4 regions of the Lysinibacillus sp. FSL M8-0355 genome follow, and region 1 is predicted to be linked to each of the others. Evidence: riboswitches for the same ligand, from Rfam matches in the RefSeq annotation. Region 1 holds a riboswitch; each other region holds the start of a gene.
The links. Region 1 has a riboswitch for S-adenosylmethionine ahead of metK (methionine adenosyltransferase). Riboswitches for the same ligand answer to the same signal wherever they lie in the genome.

Region 2: it holds a riboswitch for S-adenosylmethionine, as region 1 does, so the genes downstream of both, MKY46_RS01960 (O-acetylhomoserine aminocarboxypropyltransferase/cysteine synthase family protein) here and metK (methionine adenosyltransferase) in region 1, are expected to answer to the same signal.
Region 3: it holds a riboswitch for S-adenosylmethionine, as region 1 does, so the genes downstream of both, MKY46_RS00965 (methionine ABC transporter ATP-binding protein) here and metK (methionine adenosyltransferase) in region 1, are expected to answer to the same signal.
Region 4: it holds a riboswitch for S-adenosylmethionine, as region 1 does, so the genes downstream of both, MKY46_RS02320 (MetQ/NlpA family ABC transporter substrate-binding protein) here and metK (methionine adenosyltransferase) in region 1, are expected to answer to the same signal.

What each region holds. Positions count from the first base shown of each region.
Region 1 covers NZ_JBBPAI010000001.1:3,667,953-3,674,096, reverse strand. Annotated here, with positions in the region: gene MKY46_RS17800 (alpha/beta hydrolase) at 1-675, opposite strand, end outside; gene pckA (phosphoenolpyruvate carboxykinase (ATP)) at 761-2,347, opposite strand; SAM riboswitch class I at 2,737-2,855, shown strand; gene metK (methionine adenosyltransferase) at 3,113-4,309, shown strand; gene MKY46_RS17785 (gamma carbonic anhydrase) at 4,487-4,999, opposite strand; gene MKY46_RS17780 (alpha/beta hydrolase) at 5,134-5,940, shown strand; gene MKY46_RS17775 (alanine/glycine:cation symporter family protein) at 6,068-6,144, shown strand, end outside.
Region 2 covers NZ_JBBPAI010000001.1:389,224-395,367, reverse strand. Annotated here, with positions in the region: gene MKY46_RS01960 (O-acetylhomoserine aminocarboxypropyltransferase/cysteine synthase family protein) at 239-1,540, opposite strand; SAM riboswitch class I at 1,652-1,765, opposite strand; gene MKY46_RS01955 (glycerol-3-phosphate acyltransferase) at 1,921-2,553, shown strand; gene MKY46_RS01950 (DASS family sodium-coupled anion symporter) at 2,750-4,231, shown strand; gene MKY46_RS01945 (succinate CoA transferase) at 4,300-5,823, opposite strand.
Region 3 covers NZ_JBBPAI010000001.1:191,395-197,538, reverse strand. Annotated here, with positions in the region: gene MKY46_RS00975 (sensor domain-containing diguanylate cyclase) at 611-2,170, opposite strand; gene MKY46_RS00970 (CaiB/BaiF CoA transferase family protein) at 2,653-3,837, shown strand; SAM riboswitch class I at 4,091-4,199, shown strand; gene MKY46_RS00965 (methionine ABC transporter ATP-binding protein) at 4,307-5,332, shown strand; gene MKY46_RS00960 (methionine ABC transporter permease) at 5,322-5,984, shown strand; gene MKY46_RS00955 (MetQ/NlpA family ABC transporter substrate-binding protein) at 6,032-6,144, shown strand, end outside.
Region 4 covers NZ_JBBPAI010000001.1:478,615-484,758, reverse strand. Annotated here, with positions in the region: gene MKY46_RS02340 (PucR family transcriptional regulator) at 1-227, shown strand, start outside; gene MKY46_RS02335 (carbon-nitrogen family hydrolase) at 279-1,073, opposite strand; gene MKY46_RS02330 (pyridoxal phosphate-dependent aminotransferase) at 1,170-2,339, shown strand; gene MKY46_RS02325 (PPC domain-containing DNA-binding protein) at 2,460-2,963, opposite strand; SAM riboswitch class I at 3,086-3,190, shown strand; gene MKY46_RS02320 (MetQ/NlpA family ABC transporter substrate-binding protein) at 3,279-4,109, shown strand; gene MKY46_RS02315 (methionine ABC transporter ATP-binding protein) at 4,215-5,240, shown strand; gene MKY46_RS02310 (methionine ABC transporter permease) at 5,233-5,904, shown strand; gene MKY46_RS02305 (enoyl-CoA hydratase/isomerase family protein) at 5,918-6,144, shown strand, end outside.

The DNA of each region.
Region 1 (6,144 bases):
GATTGGAAATGCAGGTAAGTGAAAGATTGCTTTCAACTGATAGGAAAATTCATCCCATACTGAAGAATAGCCACAATCCTCAATGATTGCTTTAACGTTTGTTGGTAAATTCTCTCCTGAAGCCATCATGACAGTGGCTCCACCCATCGAAACACCATAAAGAACAATTTCAGCGCTCTCATTTAAGCTGACAATGTGATTGACCCATGAAACAACATCAAAACGATCATGCCAGCCCATGCCAATATAATCTCCTTCACTTTTACCATGGCCTCTCGCATCTGGAATAAGTACATGATAGCCCATATCATAAAAATGTTTAGCATACTTTGTCATTTGTGCGCCTTCGCTTGAATAGCCATGAAAGATGATAGCCCATTTGTCAGTGGGGTGATCATTTTGGATGGAGTAAGCATGGAGCTTTAGCGAATCATAGGATTGAAGCGAAGCATCTTCATATTGCTTATGAAACCATTGCTCAGTTGTTTCTTTCTCTTTAGCTTCCTGAGGATTGACAGCTATTACATTATGAGGTGCATCTAGCACTGCTGTTTTATCAGTGTCAGGATTTAATGCCAGATTATAAAAGTAATTTCCTGCAAAAAAACCAGCGCCAACAAATAAAGCTAACAACATTATAAGAATAGAAAATAGTATTTTATATTTTTTTGTCATATGTATCTCCCTAATACTAGCTACCTTCAAGGTAAAGAAAAAGAGAACGAATGAATTCGTTCCCTTTGATTCTTGTGTCTAGTCGTTATTTTAATGGGCCACCAAGTGTAGTAATGGCATCAGAAACGTTTGAGAATTTCTTGAAGTTTTCGTTGAATAAGCCTGCAAGTTCAGCAGCTTTCGCATCATATGCAGCTTTATCTGCCCATGCTTCACGAGGATTTAACACTTCTGACGGTACACCTTCAACTGCTGTTGGAATGTGTAAACCGAAGACAGCATCTTGTGTCGTTTCAACATTTGTTAATTTTCCGTCGATTGCTGCACGTACCATTGTGCGTGTGTAAGACAGCTTCATACGGCTACCTGTACCATATTCGCCACCAGTCCAACCAGTGTTCACTAGGAATACTTGTGCACCATGCTCGTCAATTTTTTGACCTAACATTTCTGCGTACACTGTTGCTGGAAGTGGAAGGAATGGAGAACCGAAGCAAGTAGAGAATACTGGTTCTGGCTCTGTTACACCGCGTTCAGTTCCAGCAAGCTTAGAAGTGAAACCGCTTAGGAAGTGATACATTGCTTGCTCTTTTGTTAATTTACTGATTGGAGGTAATACGCCAAACGCATCAGCTGTTAGGAAGATGATTGTTTTTGGATGACCTGCAACAGAAGGATCAACAATATTTTCGATGTATTGGATTGGATAAGCTACACGTGTATTTTCTGTTAATGAACCATCATCATAGTCACAAATACGAGTTTCTGGATCAACAGCTACGTTTTCTAAAACAGAACCGAAGCGGATTGCATTGTAGATTTCTGGTTCTTTCTCAGCAGAAAGGTTGATTGTTTTTGCATAGCAGCCACCCTCAATGTTGAATACACCATTATCAGACCAGCCGTGTTCATCGTCACCAATTAGCTTACGATCTGGATCAGCGGATAATGTCGTTTTACCAGTACCAGATAGACCGAAGAATAATGCCACATCGCCAGCTTCACCAACGTTTGCTGAACAGTGCATTGAAAGGATACCTTGCTGTGGTAATAAGTAGTTCATGATACCAAAAATAGATTTTTTCATTTCACCAGCATATTCAGTACCACCGATTAAGATCATTTTCTTTTCAAGTGATACAATGATGAAAGTTTCAGAAGCAGTACCATCAACTGCAGGGTCTGCTTTAAAGTTAGGAGCAGAGATGACAGTGAAGTCTGCAACATGAGAAGCTAATTCTTCTTCAGTTGGACGGATAAATAATTGATGAGCAAAAAGGTTGTGCCAAGCGTATTCATTAATTACTTGGATGCTTAATTGTGAATCTTTGTCAGCACCTGCGAAGCCTTTAAATACGAATAACTCGTCACGTTCTTTTAAATATTTTATTACTTTTACATATAAGTTATCAAACACTTCAGAAGAAATCGGTTGGTTGACTTTACCCCAGTCAATTTGATCTTTTGTGCTTTCTTCTTCTACCGTATATTTATCTTTAGGTGAACGACCAGTGTATTTGCCAGTTTCTGCACGAACTGCGCCATCTACTGTTAACATTGCTTCACCACGAGATGTAGCTTTTTCTGCTAATTGTGGTACTGAAAGTTGAACATTAATGTTACCGCCGTTTAATAATTCCTTCAGTTCGTTTGCAATTTCTACTGAATTCATCGATTAAATACCATCCTTTTTTATAGTATTCCCTTGATTTAGAGGGATTTTTTCTTAATTTCAAAAATAGTATAACACAATTGCTTAAATAATCTATACTAATTAAGAAATTATTTTAGAGTTTTTATCACTTTTCAATAAACTGACAAAAAATAATGTTTTTCGAGTAGAATCCGATCAATCCTACTGTAATTAGGCGCAAAAATTGAGCCACACATATGTTACCACAAGTAGCTAGGTATGTTGTAGGGATTAATTTGCTTCTATTTACATCATCATCCAAGTATGAAAAGTTTTTGTGTAATCAGTTCCTTCCTTTCTATACAGTAATACATAAGAAAATATTTGACAACGTTCAACCTTTTCAGTAACATGAAATTGAACGGATACTCTTATCCCGAGCTGGTGGAGGGTCAGGCCCTGTGAAACCCGGCAACCTGCATGTTTTATTTCACAGCATGCGTTGGTGCCAACCTGATGCAAGGGAACATCCCTTGAACGATAAGAGTGAAAGGTTACGAAGTCATTATTCCTTTCCTCATGTGCAGTAACGTGAGTAAAGGATTTTTTTATTGCTAAAAAAGAATGTAAAGGTAAGTATATGTAGTTCTTTCCTTATTATAATGACAGATCTTTCGAAATCCTCGTGTTAAAAGCAGCAGTAACGGCTTGAGAGTTCAATCCTTAGGAGCGGACTTGACATGGGTAATGAGTACCGTATTCATACACAACTACTTTTTGTAAGAGTAATAGGAGGAAAACCAAATGACAAACCGTCGACTGTTTACATCAGAGAGTGTAACAGAAGGACATCCAGATAAGATTTGTGACCAAATCTCGGATGCCATTTTAGATGCTATTTTAGCAGAAGATCCAAATGCACGTGTAGCGTGTGAAACAACTGTCACAACAGGATTAGTATTAGTAGCAGGAGAAATAACTACTTCTACTTACGTTGATATTAAAGGTATCGTTCGTGATACTGTAGCAGAAATTGGCTATACACGTGGTAAATATGGCTTTGATGCTGAAAATCTAGCGGTGCTTGTAGCTATTGGCGAACAATCGCCTGATATTGCACAAGGTGTTGACCAAGCTTTAGAGGCTCGTGAAGGCTCTATGACAGATGCTGATATTGAAGCAATTGGTGCTGGTGACCAAGGTCTAATGTTTGGTTATGCATGTAATGAAACACCTGAACTAATGCCATTGCCAATCAGCTTAGCACATAAATTAGCACGCCGATTAACAGAAGTTCGTAAATCAGGTGAATTAGCGTATTTACGTCCTGATGGAAAAACACAAGTAACGATTGAATATGATGACAATAATGTACCTGTGCGAGTGGATACAATTGTTATTTCAACACAACATGATGAAGAAGCAACACTTGAACAAATTCAAGCTGATCTGAAAGAATTTGTTATTGCACCCGTTGTGCCAAGTGAATTATTAGATGCAAACACGAAATACTTTATTAACCCGACTGGCCGTTTTGTTATCGGTGGACCTAAAGGGGACGCTGGTTTAACAGGACGTAAAATCATTGTTGATACATACGGTGGTTATGCACGTCACGGTGGTGGCGCATTCTCTGGTAAGGATGCAACAAAGGTAGACCGTTCAGCGGCTTATGCGGCACGTTATGTAGCAAAAAACATTGTAGCAGCTGGCTTGGCAGAACGCGCTGAGGTACAACTTGCCTATGCGATTGGTGTGGCTCAACCAGTTTCCATTGCGGTTGACACATTTGGTACAGGTAAAGTGAAAGAAAGCGCAATCGTAGAGTGGGTACGTGAGCTATTTGATTTACGTCCAGCAGGTATTATTAAAATGCTAGATTTACGTCGTCCGATTTATAAACAAACGGCAGCTTATGGTCATTTTGGTCGTACAGATTTAAATGTACCATGGGAACAAATCGATAAAGCAGATGCTCTACGAGAAAAGGCACATCTATAAACTATTGAGCTAAAGTAATGAAGACATTAGAAAATTATTCTAATGTATTAAAAAGGAAAGGGGCAATATTGTCCCCTTTGTTTTACAAAAAATCCCTCGCTACGATCCGTGAACATTTTGGTTACACGGAAATGCGAGGTATTTTTTTCGTTAATATTGAATTTTTGTGTATATTGTTTACTTCTGAAGGGATTTATAATATTGTCCTTTTTCTGCATATTCGCGCACGATACGTTCCATATCCTCTTTATCTTCTGCATTTAATTCACGGACTACTTTTGCCGGACGACCTAATGCTAAACTATTCGGAGGAATGACTTTACCAGGAGGTACTAGGCTTCCTGCCCCAATAAATGCACCCTCTCCAATCTCTGCCCCGTCTAATATAATGGAGCCCATACCAATTAAAGCATTTTTGCGAATTGTACAGCTATGTAAAGTGACTTGGTGTCCAACTGTTACCTCATCTTCAATAATTAGCGGAAATTTTGGACTTTGATGTAAGCAACAAAGATCTTGGATACTGACACGTTTCCCAATAATGGTTGGGGAAACATCACCACGAATGACCGTATTAAACCAAATGGTTGTTTCCGCACCAATTGTTACGTCGCCCGTAACAGTTGCGTAATCAGCAATGAAGACAGATGGATCGATCTTTGGCATTTTATCTTTAAATGGATAAATCATGAAAATCGCCTCAATTCTTTCTATAATGTAGTATTATCGTATCAAATACGCAACTTTATGGAAATATAAAATTAAAATGAGCTATTTATTTCGATATAATCAATGTGTAATTATTTTTTAGGAGGACTATGTGAATGTGGAAATGGGAAGCTGAAGGACAAGCAAAGGCTGTGATTGCTATAGTTCATGGTGCATATGAAAATCACCGATGGTATGCATGGCTGATAGAGAAATTAAGATTGGAAGGCTTCCACATAGTCATGGGAGATTTACCTAATCATGGCGTGAATGCAAGGTTTGCTCGTGTCCATGATGAGGACTTCAAATTGTACAATAAATATACAAGAAATCTGATTGAGAATGCTTTTTCATATAATTTACCAACTTTTGTAATAGGACATGGGCTTGGAGCAACGTTAGTTCTTCACACAATGCAAAAGAAGCAATATGAATGTGCAGGCATTATTTTGACATCACCGTGGCTGCAATTAAAGCTTTTACCAGGTAAATTATCAAATGCTTTAACGAGTCTAAGTGCATTGACTGCAAATGTTAAAATGACTCACAATATTTCATATGAGAACCTTACACGCAATGTTGAAGGTAGGGACGAAATGAAAGATGAGGTACCATTCATGTCAGTCGTTTCAGTGAAATGGTATCGAGAGCTTCAGCAGATGATGAAAAATTTAGTGATGCTTCCAAAAGGTGAATTTCCGAATATGCCTATGCTCATTATGACAGCTGAGAAAGATAAAATTACGGAAACACGACAAACTCGAAATTGGCTCCATCAACAAGAGTTTACAGAGTTTCAATTTAAAGAATGGGCAAATTGCTATCACAATTTATTTCACGAAGTAGAACGAGAAGAGATTTTTATGTATATTCGTGATTTTATTAATAATGCTCTTCGAAGAATCGGTTATATCATTAAATAGGTTTTATCCCTTCCATTTACTAGAAGACTTACTTAAATATTGTTACTTAAATATAATGTTGTAATTTTCAGAAAAGTGTAATACTATAATGACTTAAAGTATGGTATTTTCAAATTGGAGGGGTAAAATGGAGGTAATCGTTGGTAAGTTGAATGGTATTTTATGGGGACCGTGGTTTATTTATGGTATTTTATTGATTGGACT
Region 2 (6,144 bases), 3.3 Mb from region 1:
AAAACATTTACCTTATAACAAGAATTTTCGTATTCTTAACTTATTCCCTAGTATATAACACGGAATTAACTAAGTCAATAATACACATAAAAATACTTGGTTTTATTTTTAAAAAAGTTCTGATAATTGATGGATTTTATACTTGGTTGATGTAGCAACGTTTGACGCAATGCCAAATGAGGCAATTCGAATGAGAAAATACGTAAACTCTACAACATCTTCCCTTGCGTTCTAAAACTTAAGCTTCTACAGTTTGTTCAGTTGTTGTGGCAAGCGTAATGGCTTGTTCTAAATCAGCAATAATATCCTCTACTGCCTCTAAACCGATGGATAAGCGAATGAGCGACTCGGTTACGCCAGCTTGAATTAATTCATCTGTTGATAATTGCTGATGTGTAGTAGATGCTGGGTGAATAATGAGCGATTTGGCATCCCCTACATTTGCTACATGTGAAAACAGCTTCACGCTATCAATTAGCTTTCGACCAGCCTCACGTCCACCTTTAATGCCAAATGTAAGCACAGAACCGAAGCCATTTTTCAAGTATTTTTTCGCCAAATCATGTGTCGCAAAATCTTCTAGGCCATTATAGTTTACATACTCCACAGATGGGTGGTTTCGTAAATATTCAGCAACTGCCAACGCATTTTCATTGTGTTTAGGGATACGCAAATGAAGCGTTTCTAAACCTTGTAGTAAATTAAACGCTGCGTCAGCACTTAATGTTGGACCGAAGTCACGTAACAACTGTACGCGTAGCTTCGTAGCAAAAGCAGCAGAAGCTGTATCAATTCCGTAACGTAATCCATGGTAAGAAGCATCTGGTTCCGTAAATCCAGGGAATCGTCCACTAGTCCAATCAAACTTACCAGCGTCTACAACAACCCCACCTAAAGTTGTACCATGACCACCTATCCATTTAGTTGCGGAGTGAACAACAATATCTGCACCGTATTCAATTGGTGTGGAACCATAAGGAGAAGCAAATGTACTATCGATAATTAATGGTAAACTGTTAGCATGTGCAATCTTAGCTACTGCTTCAATATCTAAAACTTTTAAACTTGGATTACCATAAATTTCAGCGAAGACAGCTTTCGTTTTATCGGTAATCGCAGCCTTAAAATTCTCTGGGTTTGTTTCATCTACAAAAATTGTTTTAATGCCATACTTCGGTAATGTGTTAGCAAATAAATTATACGTACCACCATATAAAGAACTACCTGCTACTATTTCATCGCCTGCTCCAGCTAGATTTAAAATGGAAAATGCGATAGCTGCTGCACCAGATGAAAGTGCTACTGCTGCTGTTCCACCTTCCAATAAGGCCACACGCTTTTCAAAAACATCCACTGTCGGATTTGTAATCCGTGTGTAAATGTTCCCCGCTTCCTCTAAGGCAAAAAGACGTTGCGCATGAGCAGTGTCCTTAAATACGAAAGCAGTTGAGCGATAGACAGGAACTGTTCTAGAGCCCGTCACTGGGTCTGGCTCTTGACCACCATGTAACAGCAATGTTTCTGGTTTAAAATTTGTCATTGTGTACCTCCAATTATTTTTTTACGATGGTACCGGAGATGAGGAGGATTTATGTGTAGAAAACAAAACCCTCTCCTGTTAAGAAGAGGGTTGCGGTTGCAAGTTTTCCTCCCCTTATCTGCCAGATCCAAGTAAGAATCTGTAGGAATTAGCACCTTAGTAAGTTCATCACTTACTGGTTGCTGGGCATCATAGGGCCTATCCCTCCGCCGCTCTTGATAAGAGTATGAGATTCAATTTCCATCGTTGTAACACAGTATAAACATAGAGTTTTTTTCTGTCAATATGTAAATTTTATTTTTTCCGAAACTTCTGTCAGCTCTTATACGTAATATGAACGCATACACTAATTTAGAAAAAAATTTGAAAGGAGTATTTTTATGGTAAAAGCCGTGATCATTTTTCTCTTAGTTGGATATTTAATTGGCTGTATTCACGGCTCTAAAGTGGCACAATTTTTATCGGGGGTTGATTTAAAAAAAGCTGGCCATGGCAATGCAGGTGCCTCTAATGCTACACTTTCCCTCGGCTGGAAATATGGCGTTTTAGTAGCCCTAATCGATATTGGCAAAGGCGTTGTAGCTATTATCGGTGCACACTTTTATTTAGCAGATGCTCCGCATTTAACCGAAGGAGAAATATGGCTCCTGACCTACATTATTGCTGCAGGGGTTATTTTGGGTCATAATTTCCCATTTTATATGGGCTTCAATGGTGGGAAAGGAACTGCCTCTATTATTGGAATTCTACTTGCTGTAGATTGGAAGATTGGTTTATTTGCACTTATTTTATTTGTCATTTTATCCTTTGCAACTAACTATTTAATTGTCGGTGTTCTAGAGTTTTATCTCGTTTTTTGTACGGCAACATATTTATGGATTCCTGGAATTGGCCCAACTATAATTGCTGTCCTTCTTTTTGGCATAGCTATTATCCTGCACATCGAAAATATCCAACGATTAGTGAAGGGTACAGAGCCTAAAGTAACGTCTGCATTTAAGAAAAAGAAATAATATTACAATGGATATTTTTGTATTTTTTATGACCGTATATTTTCTCTTTATCTACTTATATCGCTGTAAAAAGCAGCTATTCTGCATACTTATTTTTTTACAATAAAATAGACAAGTTCTTATCTTAATAAAACATTTTACTAACCGATGTTATGGATAATAATCGTCATATTTATCGTAGAAAGGATGAGAAAATATGTCTTCACCCAATCAAACAGCTACGAAACGGAATTTAAAGCCACTATGGATTGGCTTGGCCTTTGCTTTACTAATCATCATTACTTTTTTACCTAATAACGGTGACTTACCGATTGCTGGACAACGAGCTTTAGCCATCTTAGCATTCGCAGTCATCCTATGGGTAACAGAGGCCGTGTCCTATCCCGTTAGCTCAGCCATGATCATTGCACTTGTAACTGTTCTACTAGGGCTCGCTCCATCAATGGACGATCCTGCTACAGAATTAGGAACTGCTGGCGCTTTAAAATTATCCTTAAGTGGATTTAGTAATTCCGCTGTCGCATTAGTAGCAGCAGCTCTTTTTTTAGCAGCAGCCATGCAAATTACCAACTTACATAAACGGCTTGCTCTCTGGATCCTTTCACTTGTAGGAACAAAAACAAAAGCTATCGTATTCGGCGCCATTTTAGTTTCTATAGCCCTCGCTTTTTTTGTTCCTTCTGCCACAGCACGTGCAGGCGCAGTCGTACCAATATTGCTAGGGATGGTCGCAGCATTTGGTTTACCACGCGATAGTCGACTCGCCGCTTTACTTGTTATTACTTCGGTACAAGCCGTTTCCATTTGGAATATCGGTATCAAGACAGCAGCAGCTCAAAATATGGTCGCTTTAAACTTTATTCAGGAACAATTTAATGTGGATATCTCCTGGGGTGCTTGGTTGCTCTATGCTGCCCCCTTCTCAATCATTATGTCTGTAGCTCTATTTTTCATTATGATCGCTTTAATTAAGCCTGAGACTAGCAATATCGAAGGTGGTAAAGAGGTCATCAAAAAACAGCTTTCAGAGCTTGGCCCATTGAAGGCTCCTGAAATTCGCTTAATCATAACATCAATCGTTTTGCTATTTTTCTGGGCAACTGAAGGGAAATTGCATCCCTTTGACACAACTACAGTCACAATTATTGCCATCGCTATTTTATTAATGCCTAAAATCGGTGTTTATTCATGGAAGGAAGTTGAACCTCATATCCCGTGGGGGACAATTATCGTCTTTGCCGTAGGTATTATGCTAGGAACCATTTTACTTAAGACGGAAGGTGCATCATGGTTATCCGATAAAGTATTTGGTTCACTTGGGCTAGATACGATGCCAATACTAGCAACCATCGCACTCGTAACATTATTTAATATTTTAATTCATTTAGGCTTTGCAAGTGCAACAAGCTTAGCCTCTGCACTGATACCTGTATTCATCGTACTAGCCTCTACATTAACAACGAATGTTGATCAGGTTGGCTTTGTCATCGTGCAACAATTCGTCATAAGTTTTGGCTTCCTATTACCAATTAGCGCACCACAAAATATGCTTGCCTATGGGACAGGAGCATTTACAACAAAGGATTTCTTGAAATCTGGTATTCCATTAACGATTATCGGCTTCCTTCTAATTCTTCTGTTCTCAGCTACTTATTGGAAATGGATTGGATTATTATAAAACTCTAATATGCTCACAACAAAAAGCCTTGAAGCACAATTGTCCTTCAAGGCTTTAATGATGGTATTTTATTGTTTCGTAAACGCAGGGTCCTTCATTGTCCCACTTTTTGCATAATGAACATGCCATGACAGTGCTTTTTCTAGATCGTGTGGCGTATGATGTCCACCAGTCGCCTCATTGGCATCATTATAATACTGCCATAGTTGCTCACGATAATCGGGGTGTGCACAATTATCAATGATAAGCGCCGCTCGCTCTTTCGGGGCAAGCCCACGTAAATCAGCTACACCCTGCTCAGTTACGATGACATCCACATCATGCTCAGTATGGTCCACATGTGAAACCATAGGGACAATACTTGAAATGTTGCCACCTTTAGCATACGATTTCGTCACAAAAATCCCTAGACGTGCATTACGTGCAAAGTCACCAGACCCTCCAATGCCATTCATCATCTTTGTACCAGAAACATGTGTTGAATTAACATTGCCGTATATATCAACTTCCAATGCTGTATTCACTGAAATAAGTCCGAGTCGACGAATAATTTCTGGTTGATTGGAAATTTCTTGTGGACGTAATACTAATTTATCAGCATACTTTTCAAAGTTCCCATAAACACGGTTTCCTACTTGCTCTGAAAGGGTAATAGAAGTAGCGGAAGCGAAATTTACTTTCCCTGCATCGATTAATTCAAATACTGCATCCTGTAGAACTTCTGAATAAACTTCTAAGTTCTCGAACTCAGAATCTTTAAAGCCTAACAATACGGCGTTTGCTACTGAGCCTACTCCTGATTGAATTGGTCGCAAGCTCGTTGTTAAGCGACCTACATTAATCTCTTCACGTAGGAAATTTAATAAATGATTCGCCATTACATCTGTCTCCTCATCAGCAGGAACAATTGTTGATGGCGCATCTAATATATCTGAAATAACGATGCCCTTTACTTTATCTAAATCTAGCGGAATCCCAATTATACCAAGACGATCAGACACATTTTGCAAAGGAATTGGATCACGCTTACCTTGTGGCGCAGGTACGAAAATATCATGCACTCCCTCTAATGCATCAAGCTGTGCTACATTTAATTCAATGATGATTTGGTCTGCTTCTTGTACAAAAATCGGAGAGTTACCAACTGAAGTTGTAGGAATTAATAAGCCGTCTTCTGTAATGGCAGCAGCTTCAATAATCGCAAAATCAATAGGACCTATAATACCTTGGCGAACAAGTTCAGCATTATGAGAAAGATGGGCATCTACAAATGTGATATCACCGCTATTGATTTTATTACGAATACCAGCATCTGCTTGGAAAGGGCCTCGTTTACGAATGACACCTGCTTCTGCTAAATATTGGTCTACTTCAGGACCAAGTGATGCACCTGTAAAGACATCTACTTGAAATTTCTCTTTTTTAGCTTTCTCTACAAGTGCAAGAGGTACGACTTTTACATCGCCAGCACGTGTGAATCCACTCATCCCTAATACCATACCATCTTTAATCCAAGATGCTGCTTCTTCTGCTGTTACAATCTTGCTCCGCAATTGTTCATGGCGAAGCTTTTTCGCTAACTTTTCTTCCATTCCTTATTCCCCCATCCCACTATATTTTTGTTCAACTTGCATATTTGGTTCCATTAAATGTGTGACATTCGTCAGAAGCTATATCTTTATCCAAATAATGTTGCATCAGATAAACACTCACATTCGTTGAATAAAGAAATTGTATTTTTTGGTAGCACAACCAAATAAACAGTCGCTTCAATAATTTTAAACTATTTAGAATATTTAATCTATATTAAATGAAATATTTTACTTTACGAGATAATTTCTACATTTGTAAACTATTTAAATATAACTATCTATCTTTTTTTCATTCGATTTTGGCGACAAAGCGTGCTATGC
Region 3 (6,144 bases), 3.5 Mb from region 1:
TTCCTCATACTCTTTATATCGGCTCGTAGCTAACGAACCTTCATAGATAAATCTAAATTAGTCAGGTAAATTTCTTGATTAATCAAATGACCTTTCTCTATCTGAAATGGTGATTAATTTTTCAGTTTGCTAACTGAGTGATTCGCAATTTTGACTCACCTTTCTATTTCTTTTGGAATGATAGCCCTTCTTAATGAGCATCTTTTCCCACTTTTAGAACGGGCTCTACACTTTGACGAGCTCTTCCATGTGATATCACCACTTCTCTCCTCTTCAAACCATTGTGGCCACGTTTGACCCTCACTAATAACAAAATAAATTCCCTTCATTCACACAACAAAAAAGCCAAGGAGCATCGGTGCTCGCTTGGCTTTTCACGATATATAGGCATACATCTAGTCGTCCTTGGGGTGTCATAAGGGAAAGGGGGATAACCTTACGTCTTGTCAAGTCGATCAAGAGATGTGACCCGAGTTACATATCATTTGAACATGGTTTAGGAAGTCATATGGCGGATGACTTACAAGTAGCTTGCCCAAATGATGTTTGCATTAATCAATTACCCCGAAATTCAAAATTGTAAGCCCCTTTGTTTCATTTTTTACTGCATTTATATTTCCGCAACCTTTACTTGATTGCGCCCCCCTTGTTTCGCAAGGTATAGTGCATCGTCAGCTGCTTTAATTAGTTCCTCTGTTGAATCTGCCATTGCTGGATAGACAGCTATTCCTGCAGATAATGTTATGGGTCTGCCACATGGACTTTCTGTTGTTGCCAAAATTGCTCGTAGTTGTTCAGCCACTTGTGCTGCCTCTTCTGCTGCCGTATTTGGTAGCAGTATGACAAATTCCTCGCCACCATATCGACAGCATACATCTCCTTCACGAGCCACAGCTTCCATATGACTGGCTAAAAATTGCAAAACTTTATCGCCTACTGCATGACCATATGTGTCATTCACACTTTTAAAGTGATCTAAATCTAGTAAAATAATTGCATGTGGTACATTGTTCGTTAACCATTCGGCAAGCATCGAATCCATTGTACGTCGATTCGTCACTCCCGTCAGTGGATCAACAGTAGATTGATCCTTGAAAAACGAGACCTGTCCATGTAAAAATGATAAACTCCGAACCAAGGCATTCTTCAAAGAATAAGCTTCAAAGTACCATCCACTTACAGATTTTAAACCTTCTACATTTTTCTTATCTAAACTTTCCTCCGTTAAATTTGCTAGTTGTTGCAAAGGGTTGGCAATGCGTGCTGCCGCCCAAAGTACAATGATAATAGATAGAATCATAAGGGGTACAGATTTAATAATGACTTCCTGCACACGATCAAAGGAAGGGGCTAGTGCTACGTCTAAAGGTTTCTGAGCGACAACGCCCCATCCTGTTGATGGGACTGTACTATAGCCAGCAAGCATTTTCACTCTTTCTGTGTTCTCAACAAGTTGAGCACCACTCTTTCCTGATATCACCGATTGAACGACTTTATTTTTCGTTACCACATCATTAATCCGACTTGGGTCTTGATGATAGATAACACGCCCATCTGAATCAACTACATATACGTAAGAGCCGTCCTTACTATAATGCTCTCCCAGTAAAGTTTTAAAGGCATTTGGTTCCTTTAAATAAATAGTCCCTGCTATCATTCCTAAATACTCATTGGAGTCGGAAAAAATAGGATGAGAAATAAAAATGATGAGACGTCCTGTCATCGCCTCATATGGTTTAGAGATAAGTGGTGTCCTTTTGGATAACGCCTCTTTAGCACCGATTGATGTTAAAATTTCTCCCTTTATTTCAATAGATGGTGGAGAGACGGATAGAACCAATCCTTCTGCATTTGTTATTACTACAGAATTAAACATTTGATTTTGCAATCTCAAACGTTCTGTTTCCTGATTCAATGCTTGCGCATCGTCCATCTTTGCTTGTATTTGAGTTGCACTATAACCCAATATTTGGAAAGATTCATGTAGATAAGAATCCGCAGTAGATGCCAATTTTTGAGCATAAACCCTATTCGTTTCTAGTGTATTTTCCTTTATCGAGTCAATATTCATTCTGTATCCGCCCCAAACACTACCAAGGCTCGTGAAAAAGAATGCTGCCATCGCAACTCCCATAATTAAATGCTTTAGTTTTAATTGATGTGACTTCATTTCTTCTCTCCTATTTACGTTAATTTTATATGTATTTTTTGAGAGATACTTTATTAATAAATGGGGTAATAGTATCATTTCCAAATTGCGTAAGAAGAATCCAATACACCACTAGGATTGTATCAATAAAAAAGGTTGTATCATATAGCTAGCTAGTAAACAAAATTCTACAATTTATTTTCTTAGATTAAATATTCTAACAACTGACAACTATTGTCTGAAATTTGATAAAAAATCTAAATTCTAAATTTTTTTACTTTTATTGTTATTCTGACATATGAAAGTTGAAATGTTTATTTTATAATGAAAAATAGCATAGGCAAGTTAAGGTCTATTCTGTTATAATACTCTTTAAAATAAAATAAACTGTATTAATACAGAATCGAACGTTACGCTTTTCACACAATGGGGATTATGAGAAAAGCGCTACGCTTCCATCAATGGGATGGTCGTGTAGCCTACACAAAAAGGGGTTGGAAGATTTGGGCATTTTACAAGGGTTAAAAATTCTCGATTTTTCTGCATTACTACCAGGGCCAATGGCGACAATGATTTTTGCTGATTTAGGAGCAGATGTCATCCATGTTGAATCTTCAAAGCGCGTTGATTTAACACGAATTATGCCTCCCTATGATGAAGATCATGAGGCTTACATTCATCAACATTTAAATCGATCTAAAAAATCAATTACATTAAATCTTAAATCACCAGAGGCTATAGACATTGTAAAATCACTGGTGCAAGAGTATGACGTTATTATCGAAGGTTTTCGGCCTGGTGTCATGCAACGCCTTGGCATTGGCTATGAAGCTCTAAAGGAAATAAATCCAAAGGTTATCTATTGTGCGATTACTGGTTACGGACAAACTGGACCTTATAGCAATCGACCTGGACACGATAATAACTATTTATCTTTAGCAGGCTTACTCGATTATTCACGCCATAAGGATAAAAAGCCTGTCTCCATGGGGGTTCAACTAGCTGATATAGCTGGAGGGACAATGCATGCCGCAATTGGGGTACTGGCTGCTGCCCTTCATCGTGAAAAAACAGGCGAAGGACAATTCATAGATATTAGTATGACAGATGCTGTCTTTTCGCTGAATGCTATGTATGGTGCTGCGTTTATTGGGGGTGGTCGTATACCACAGCCAGAGCAAGAAATTTTAAACGGAGGCAGTTACTATGATTTTTACAAAACAAAAGATGGACGCTTCTTCTCTGTCGGTAGCTTAGAACCTCAATTTCGTAAACTGCTCTGTGAAGCACTCGACATTCCTGAGTTGATTGATAATACCTTTAATGATTCTTACTATACACAAATACGCTTTAAAGAGGCTGTTCATGATGCCTTTCTATCAAAGACATATGAGGAATGGCTTGAGGTATTTAACGAGGATTTTGAAGGTTGTGTAGAGCCTGTACTCACTTTTCCAGAAGCATGCGAGCATCCACAGTTGAAGGCTCGTGGCATGATCGTCGATATTCCAAAAAGCGATGGCACCATGCAACAGCAAATTGCTTCTGCCTTTAAATTTGATGGCACTGAGCCTGAGTACAAGTATGTCGGTGCCAAGCTTGGAGAGCATAATGAAGAAGTATTAACTGCACTTGGCTATAGTGATGAACAAATTGCTAGTTTACGAGAAAAGGGCGTTTTAGAATAACGGAAAGGTTCAATTTGGAGTAGGCAATTTTCAAATTGAACCTTTTTATGGCTGGCTGCTCATTGGCATCCTCAGTAACATAAGCATAAATTATTTCACTAGAAAAAACGCGGCTACCAATGTACTCCTGCTGTTATAACAGTAAATGGATTTATTTTTCTAATAAAACTTTTTAAAAGAAATGTTGACATATAATTCATCAAGCATTATAGTATTGTTTAAATCTTAACAGACAATTAAATACGATAATTTCTTCTTATCCAGAGAGACTGAGGGACAGGCCCAATGAAGTCTCGGCAGCGGGTTATTAACATAATACCGTGCCAATTCCTGCAAATGTACTTACATTTGAAAGATGAGAAGGAAGTAGTTTCTTCAATAGTGGGGACCTTCCTTTTTTCTTAATCGATAAGAACAAAAGGAAGGTCCTTTTTGTTCTTTATTTTTAAATAGGGAGTTGAGCAAGTAAATGATTGAATTTCAGAATGTAGCGAAAACCTTTAAATTTGGTGATCGTGAAGTGAATGCAGTGAAAGATGTATCTCTTTCAATTCAGCAGGGAGAGATTTTTGGAATTATTGGATTTAGTGGTGCAGGAAAGAGCACATTATTGCGACTTGTGAATCTATTAGAAAGTCCAACCCATGGCGCTGTTCAAGTACAAGGTGTTGATATTAATTCGCTCACACCAAAAGAGGTAAGAAAGCTGAGAAGAAGAATCGGCATGATTTTTCAAAATTTCAACTTATTCTCCTCAAGAACGGTAGCTGGAAATGTAGCCTATCCACTTAAGCTGGCGGGAGTGCCTAAAAAAGAAATTAATGAAAGAGTTGCAGAACTTCTTAGTTTTGTTGGTCTTACAGAAAAAGCGAATGATTACCCTGAGCAATTATCTGGAGGCCAAAAACAGCGGGTTGGAATTGCGAGGGCGCTTGCTACCTCCCCTGATATATTAATTTGTGATGAAGCAACCTCAGCGCTCGATCCGGATACAACTGGGGAAATTCTCCGCCTTCTCAAAAAAGTAAACAAGGATTTAGGAATCACTATTTTGCTAATCACACATGAGATGAATGTCATCCAACAAATATGTGACAGAGTAGCAGTCATGGAAAATGGGGCAGTAATTGAATCTAATTCAGTTTTTGATATATTTACAAATCCACAGCATTTAACGACTCAACGGTTTATTCAATCGGTTCAGCAAGATCGACCATCTGCATCTCTATTAGAGGAATGGAGAAAAAAAGGCGGCAAAAATTTATACCGTGTTATTTTTAAAGGTGATATTGCTAGCGATCCTATCCTTTCTCGCGTAACAAGAAAATTTGATGTGGACGTTAATATCGTCTATGGCTCTGTCCGAGAAATTCAGGAGAAGTTCTATGGGAACTTGCTCGTCTCATTTGAGGGACATAGCGATAAAATACCTAGTGTTCTTACTGAATTACAAGACATTGTAACTGTTGAGGAGGTAAAATTCAATGAAGGTTGATTGGACGACTTTTTGGCCCCGTATTTTTGAATCTACAGGTGAAACAATTTTAATGGTTATTATAACCCTTATCTTTGGTTCTATTCTTGGTATAACAATAGGTTTACTACTATATGTGACACGAAAAGGAAATATTTTAGAGAACAAATTCGTGTTTCAATTGTTAAATTTTTTAATTAATATTATTCGCCCAGTTCCATTTATTATTTTTCTAGTGGCCATTAGCCCATTAACACGAATGGTTGTTGGAACAACGATTGGTACGTGGGCAGCAATCTTTCCAATGACGATTGCCTCATCATTTGGTATTGCGAGAGTAGTAGAGAATAACTTAGTTAGCATTGACCCTGGGGTAATTGAAGCCGCAAAGGCAATGGGAGCAAGTCCTCTACAAATTATTTTTACTGTATTAATTCCAGAGGCACTTGGACCGTTAATTTTAGGCTTAACGTTTGTGACAGTCGGTTTAATAGATTTCTCTGCAATGGCTGGTACAGTTGGCGGAGGCGGTTTAGGTCATATTGCAATGACATATGGTTATCAACGCTTTGATGGAAGTGTCATGCTTGTGACCGTTATTATTCTTATTATTCTTGTACAAATTGCGCAGTGGATTGGGAATAAGCTATCAAGAAAAATTATGCGACGGTAAGAAGGACATTTTTCATTTGAATAAAACAACGAAAGAGGAGATCAATAATGAAAAAGTGGTTTAGTATTTTATTAGTTTTAACAGCAGTATTAGCATTGGCTGCCTGTGGGTCTGATTCAGCTACAGATAATGCTAAGAAAGAAGAAAAAGTAAAGATTGG
Region 4 (6,144 bases), 3.2 Mb from region 1:
ACGACAAAAAATACAATAGCAAGCTTCTTGAAACATTACAGGTTTATTTACAAACAAATGGCTCCAAGCAGCAAACAGCCAACCAATTATTTATTGTTCGTCAAACACTATATCATCGCTTAAGAAAGCTTGAAGGTTTACTAGGTGAAAATTTCATGAAAGGACATAACCGCATTACATTAGAATTTATGCTATTGGCAAATTCATTGATTGAGGATAAGGGCTAGAAAAAAGATGGCACGCTCAAAAGATTACTCCCTCTTGAGCGTGCCCCTCTATTAGCCTTTCACGACAACATCATGATATAGTCCTGGTCTACGGTCGTCATAAACTGGAATTCTTCCACGTACTTCATCGACAATAGAAAAATCTACATCAATCACCGCTACTTCTTCATCCTCTGCACCGATCCAAAGTACTTCTCCCCAAGGCTGTATGATCATCGATTGGCCATTAAAGTTTTCTACCTTTTTTGAAATGCGATTAACTGCTATTACAAAACATTGGTTCTCAATCGCACGAGCTTGCAGCAATGTTTTCCAATGATCAATCCTTGGTGTTGGCCACTGGGCTGGTACAAATAATACCTTTGCTCCTTGTAATGCGTGTGCACGTAACCATTCTGGGAAACGAATATCATAGCAAATGACCCCAGCAGCTTCAATATCTCCTAGAGCAAATCGATTCATTTCATCCCCTGCTTCTAAGTAGAGATGCTCATCCATTAAACGGAAAAGATGTGCTTTGCTATATTCCCCTACAAGTTCTCCATTGCGATCAAATGTATACATCGTATTATAAAATTTGTCGCCTTTCTTCGTTGAAACAGAACCACCTACAATATGTACACCAAGTTCCTGTGCTAATTCAGCCAAGAAGGATTTCGTACGTTCACCATCGACATCCGCTAGTTCAGGCAGCTTCTCTAACGCATAGCCTGTATTCCACATTTCAGGCAGCACAATGATTTCTGCTCCTTTTTTTGCCACTTCTCGAATCTTGTCCTCAGCTCGTGCAAAATTTTCTTCTACTTTGCCAAAGCCAACATTTAATTGAATACAACCGATTTTCATAGCCATTCCTCCTCTAGACAATTAACAAAAAAAGTAATACTATTTGCTTCATATTCTTCAATAATAATTATTATATTCTGAAAAGGGTGATCATGCATGGAATTCTCTAAAAAACTACAGCAACTACCCACTCAATTTTTTGCAGCGTTAGTTCAAAAAGTAAATAATGCCTTAGAAGAAGGTCGCGATGTCATTAATCTTGGTCAAGGAAATCCCGATCAACCAACGCCCCCTCATATCATTCAAGCATTACAGGAGGCGGCTGAAAATCCACAAAATCACAAATATTCACCATTTCGCGGTATCGCTGAATTACGCCAAGCAGCTGCCGACTATTATAAACGTGAATATAATGTGAATCTAAATCCTGACACAGAGGTAGCGATTCTTGGCGGGACAAAAATTGGACTCGTTGAGCTACCTTTAGCCGTATTAAATCCAGGTGATACAATGCTCTTACCAGACCCTGGCTATCCAGATTACTTATCAGGTGTCGTATTAGGTGATGTCCATTTTGAAGTGATGCCACTTTTAGCTGCAAATGATTTCTTACCTAATTATCATACATTACCTGATGAAGTGAAAGAGAAGGCGAAGCTACTTTACCTAAATTACCCGAACAACCCTACAGGTGGTACAGCAACACTTGCGTTTTTTGAAGAGACCGTTCGCTTTGCGAAGGAACACAATATTATCGTATCACATGATTTTGCTTATGGGGCAATAGGATTTGACGGTAATAAACCTATTAGCTTCCTACAAGCTGAGGGGGCAAAAGAAGTAGGAATTGAAATGTACACACTCTCCAAAACTTATAATATGGCAGGCTGGCGTATAGGCTTCGCTGTCGGTAATGCCGACATTATTGCTGCCATTAATCTGATTCAGGATCATCTGTTTTGTAGTCAATTCCCTGCTATTCAACAAGCAGCAGCAACGGCACTTACAGCTTCCCAAGAATGTGTGGATGAACTGCGAGCTACCTATGAAGGTCGCCGCAATGTATTCATTGAAGAAGCTCAAAGAATTGGTTGGCATGTAACGGCTCCAAAAGGCTCCTTCTTCGCATGGCTCCCTGTACCATTCGGCTATACTAGCGAGCAGTTTGCCGATTTATTATTGGAAAAGGCTGATATCGCTGTAGCAGCAGGCAATGGCTTCGGCCGATATGGCGAAGGCTATATCCGTGTTGGTTTACTTGTTAGCGAGGAACGCTTACGTGAAGCAATCCATAGAATCGAACAATTACAATTATTCAACCCTTAACCATGACATGAGGCTGGGACAAAAGTAAAAATGTTAGACCGATTATAAGCTCGGTCTAACATTTTTTAATTCAGGAAGGAACATGCAACTCAGTGAAAAGAAAAAGTTAGTACATTTTCGCTATTTTTCAATTTTCCTTGGCTGCTGTAAACCGTGTTCTAATGGATAAAATTGAACATGGCCTGTTTCTTCATCAAATTTTCGAAAGTGCTGGATGCCTTGAACCTCAGCTAGCACTATGTCAGCCGTAATGACAGGGTTCCCCCTCTTCATTAAATGCCCCCCTGACACGATGCCCCATTGATCACTCATAGAACCATGGAAATGTGTTTCATATCCCCCATCGCGCTTACATACTACGCCAGAGCCTTGGATCAATTCAAGTGGCCCCTCTTTTTTTATGACATCGCTAAAACTTACGTTAATCTGAGATGTTTCATCAGGTACTAAATAAACAAAGCTACTCTTTTGAAGGCTACCTATACAGCTAACAATTGTTGCTGACTCAATATGGTTCTCCTCACAAAGTGCCTCCATTCCTTCAATAATGTCTGTACCCATTAGCAATCGAGCACTTACAACCTTGCCAAATGAACCTATACCATAATTAACTCTTACAGACATTGCTATCCCTCTTTCATGACGAAATATTATAATAATATAAAAAATTTAAAAAATATTTATTGACTTACTATAACCTATAAATTATATTAGTTCTATCGGAATTACAAAAAAATATGATAAATCTCTTATCAAGAGTAGCTGAGGGACTGGCCCTATGAAGCTCGGCAACCTCCTTTTAGAAGGAAGGTGCTAAATCCTGCAAACGATTATCGTTTGATAGATAAGAGAGGACATTTTTTCATGAGCCTCTCTTAGTTTGTAAGAGAGTTTTTTTATTTTCAAAAACCGATAAAAACAATCTTGGAGGTAGTTTTCATGAAAAAGAAAAATAAATTTTTAGTAGGTTTAGCAAGTCTTACATTAGCAGCAGCTCTAGCAGGTTGTGGCTCTAAAGAAGAGAGTAAAGGTCAAGCTGAAGCAATTAATGAAAATAAAATCGTCGTAGGTGTCACATCTGGTCCACACGAACAAATCGCAGAAGTTGCAGCGAAAGTAGCCAAAGAAAATGGGCTAGAAGTAGAGCTTAAATCATTTTCTGATTATGTTTTACCTAATACATCTTTATCTGAAGGTGATCTTGATGCGAATAGCTATCAACACGAGCCTTTCCTCGATACGTTTAATAAAGATCATGATACAGATTTAGTAACAGTAGGCAAAACGATTTTAAATCCAATGGGTATTTACTCTGAAAAATATAAATCCTTTGAGGACATTCCAGATGGTGCAACGTTTGGTTTACCAAATGATCCAACAAATGGTGCTCGTGCCCTCTTTGTTTTACAAGAAGCAGGCTATATAAAATTAAAAGATGGGGCAGATTTAACAGCCTCTATCCGTGATGTAGAAGAAAACAAAAAGAATTTAAAATTCATCGAATTAGAGGCAGCTCAAATTCCTAAGCAGCTTAGTGAAGTAGATGTAGCAGCTATTAATACAAACTTCGCATTGGAAGCTGGCATTAATCCTAAAGATGACGCTATTCTTTTAGAATCTACTGACTCTCCATATGTGAACTATATTGTGGTACGTGCAGAAAATGAAAATGACCCAACAATTAAAAAGTTCGTTGAGGCTTACCAATCTGATGAAGTACGTCAATTCATTGAAGAAGAATTCAAAGGTTCAGTAATCCCTAGCTGGTAATACATTCAGGAAGCTTCTAGTAGCTGAAGAATCTGCCGAAATTCCTCTATGGAAAACGAGCAGATTCTTGCTTTTTAGGAGCTTGAGAAAGGAGCAATCAATCGGATGATTCAATTACAAAATATCTCAAAAGAATATAAGACGAAAAAAGACATCATTAAGGCTGTAGATGGAATCAATCTCCATGTAAAAAAAGGACAAATTCATGGTGTGATTGGCTATAGTGGTGCAGGTAAAAGTACACTCATTCGTTGCGTCAATCTACTAGAGCGACCTACAGCTGGAAAAGTGTTAATCGACAATGTGGACATTACTGCCCTTTCTCTTCATGAATTACGGCAAACACGCCAAAAAATCGGGATGATTTTCCAACATTTTAATCTATTAAAAACGGCAACCGTTTACCATAATATTGCTGTTCCTTTAAAGCTACTTGGCTATAACGAGAAAGAGGTAAAAAACCGTGTGGCTAAATATGCTGAAATTGTTGGATTAACAGACAAACTAGACAGCTACCCTAACCAACTTTCAGGTGGGCAAAAGCAACGTGTTGCTATTGCACGTGCCTTGGCACAGGAACCAGAGGTTCTACTTAGTGACGAAGCAACAAGTGCACTCGACCCTGAAACAACCGAAGCCATTCTTGAATTGTTGTTAAAAATTAACCGTGAATTAGGCATTACGATCCTGCTGATTACACATGAGATGAATGTCATTCAGAAAATATGTGATGAGGTTTCTGTTCTTGAATCAGGGAAAGTGGTGGAATTTGGTACAGCTATTGAACTTTTTGCTAAACCGAAGCATCCTACAACGAGAAAGTTTTTAAATACGATTTCACAACGTAATTTATCCCCTTCCCTGATCAAGCAGTTAAATGTTTCAGGCAGTGTCATTCGTTTAACCTTCCTAGGTGAAAGTACTGGTAAGCCATTACTAGCAGAAGTTACGAAAGTGTATGATGTACAACCAAATATTTTAACAGCAAATATTATTGAATTAAAAAACGGCATTGTTGGTAACATTGTGGTGCATTTACATGGAGAGCTTCACATTGTCCAAAAGGCACTCACATATTTTACGGAAAATGGCGTCGCGGTGGAAGAATTAGGAGGCGAATTTAATGAGTAGTATTCAAAGCTTCTTTACAGATTGGTCAGATGTAATTGGCAAATCAATTATCGAAACATTTCAAATGGTCGGAATTTCTTTATTGTTTTCCATTCTCATTGGGATTCCATTGGGGCTATTAATCGTATTAACACGACCAGGTCAATCCTTTGACAATAAATTTTTATATCAATTTTTTAATTTAGTCATCAATATTATACGTTCTGTCCCATTCATCATTTTATTATTCTTCATCCTACCTTTTACTAAGCTGATCGTCGGCACAACAATTGGGGTTAAAGGTGTTATCGTTCCGCTAGTTGTCTATACAGCTCCTTATATTGCTCGACTGATGGAATCTGCGCTATTAGAGGTGGATTCGGGAGTGGTAGAAGCCTACACAGCAATGGGTATTAAACGTCGCCATATTATTTGGCATGTGCTATTACGTGAAGCTCGTCCATCTATTATTTTAGGCTTAACAATTGCCACAATTGGTTTAATCGGTGCTACGGCTATGGCAGGAATGGTTGGTGCTGGAGGTTTGGGTGACCTCGCCTATCGTTATGGTCATTTACGCTATGAGGTCGATGTTATGTATGCAACTGTCTTTATCTTAATCATTCTTGTGCAAAGCATTCAATCCATCGGCAACCGCTTCGCTGCGAAATTGAAAAAGGATTAAGAGGAGAATGACAATGACAACTGAAATTTATGTAGAGAAAAATGGTTATATTGCAACGTTAGTGTTAAACCGACCTGATAAACGGAATTCCTTATCAAAGGCGATGTTTCAGAACATAGTAGAGCAACTTGAGCAGCTACGTGTAGATTCTTCTATTAAGCTCTTAATTGTCCGTGGCGTTAATGAAGTAGCCTTTTCATCTGGTGCCGATATTAGCGAGTTTTTAGATATTCGTTATGC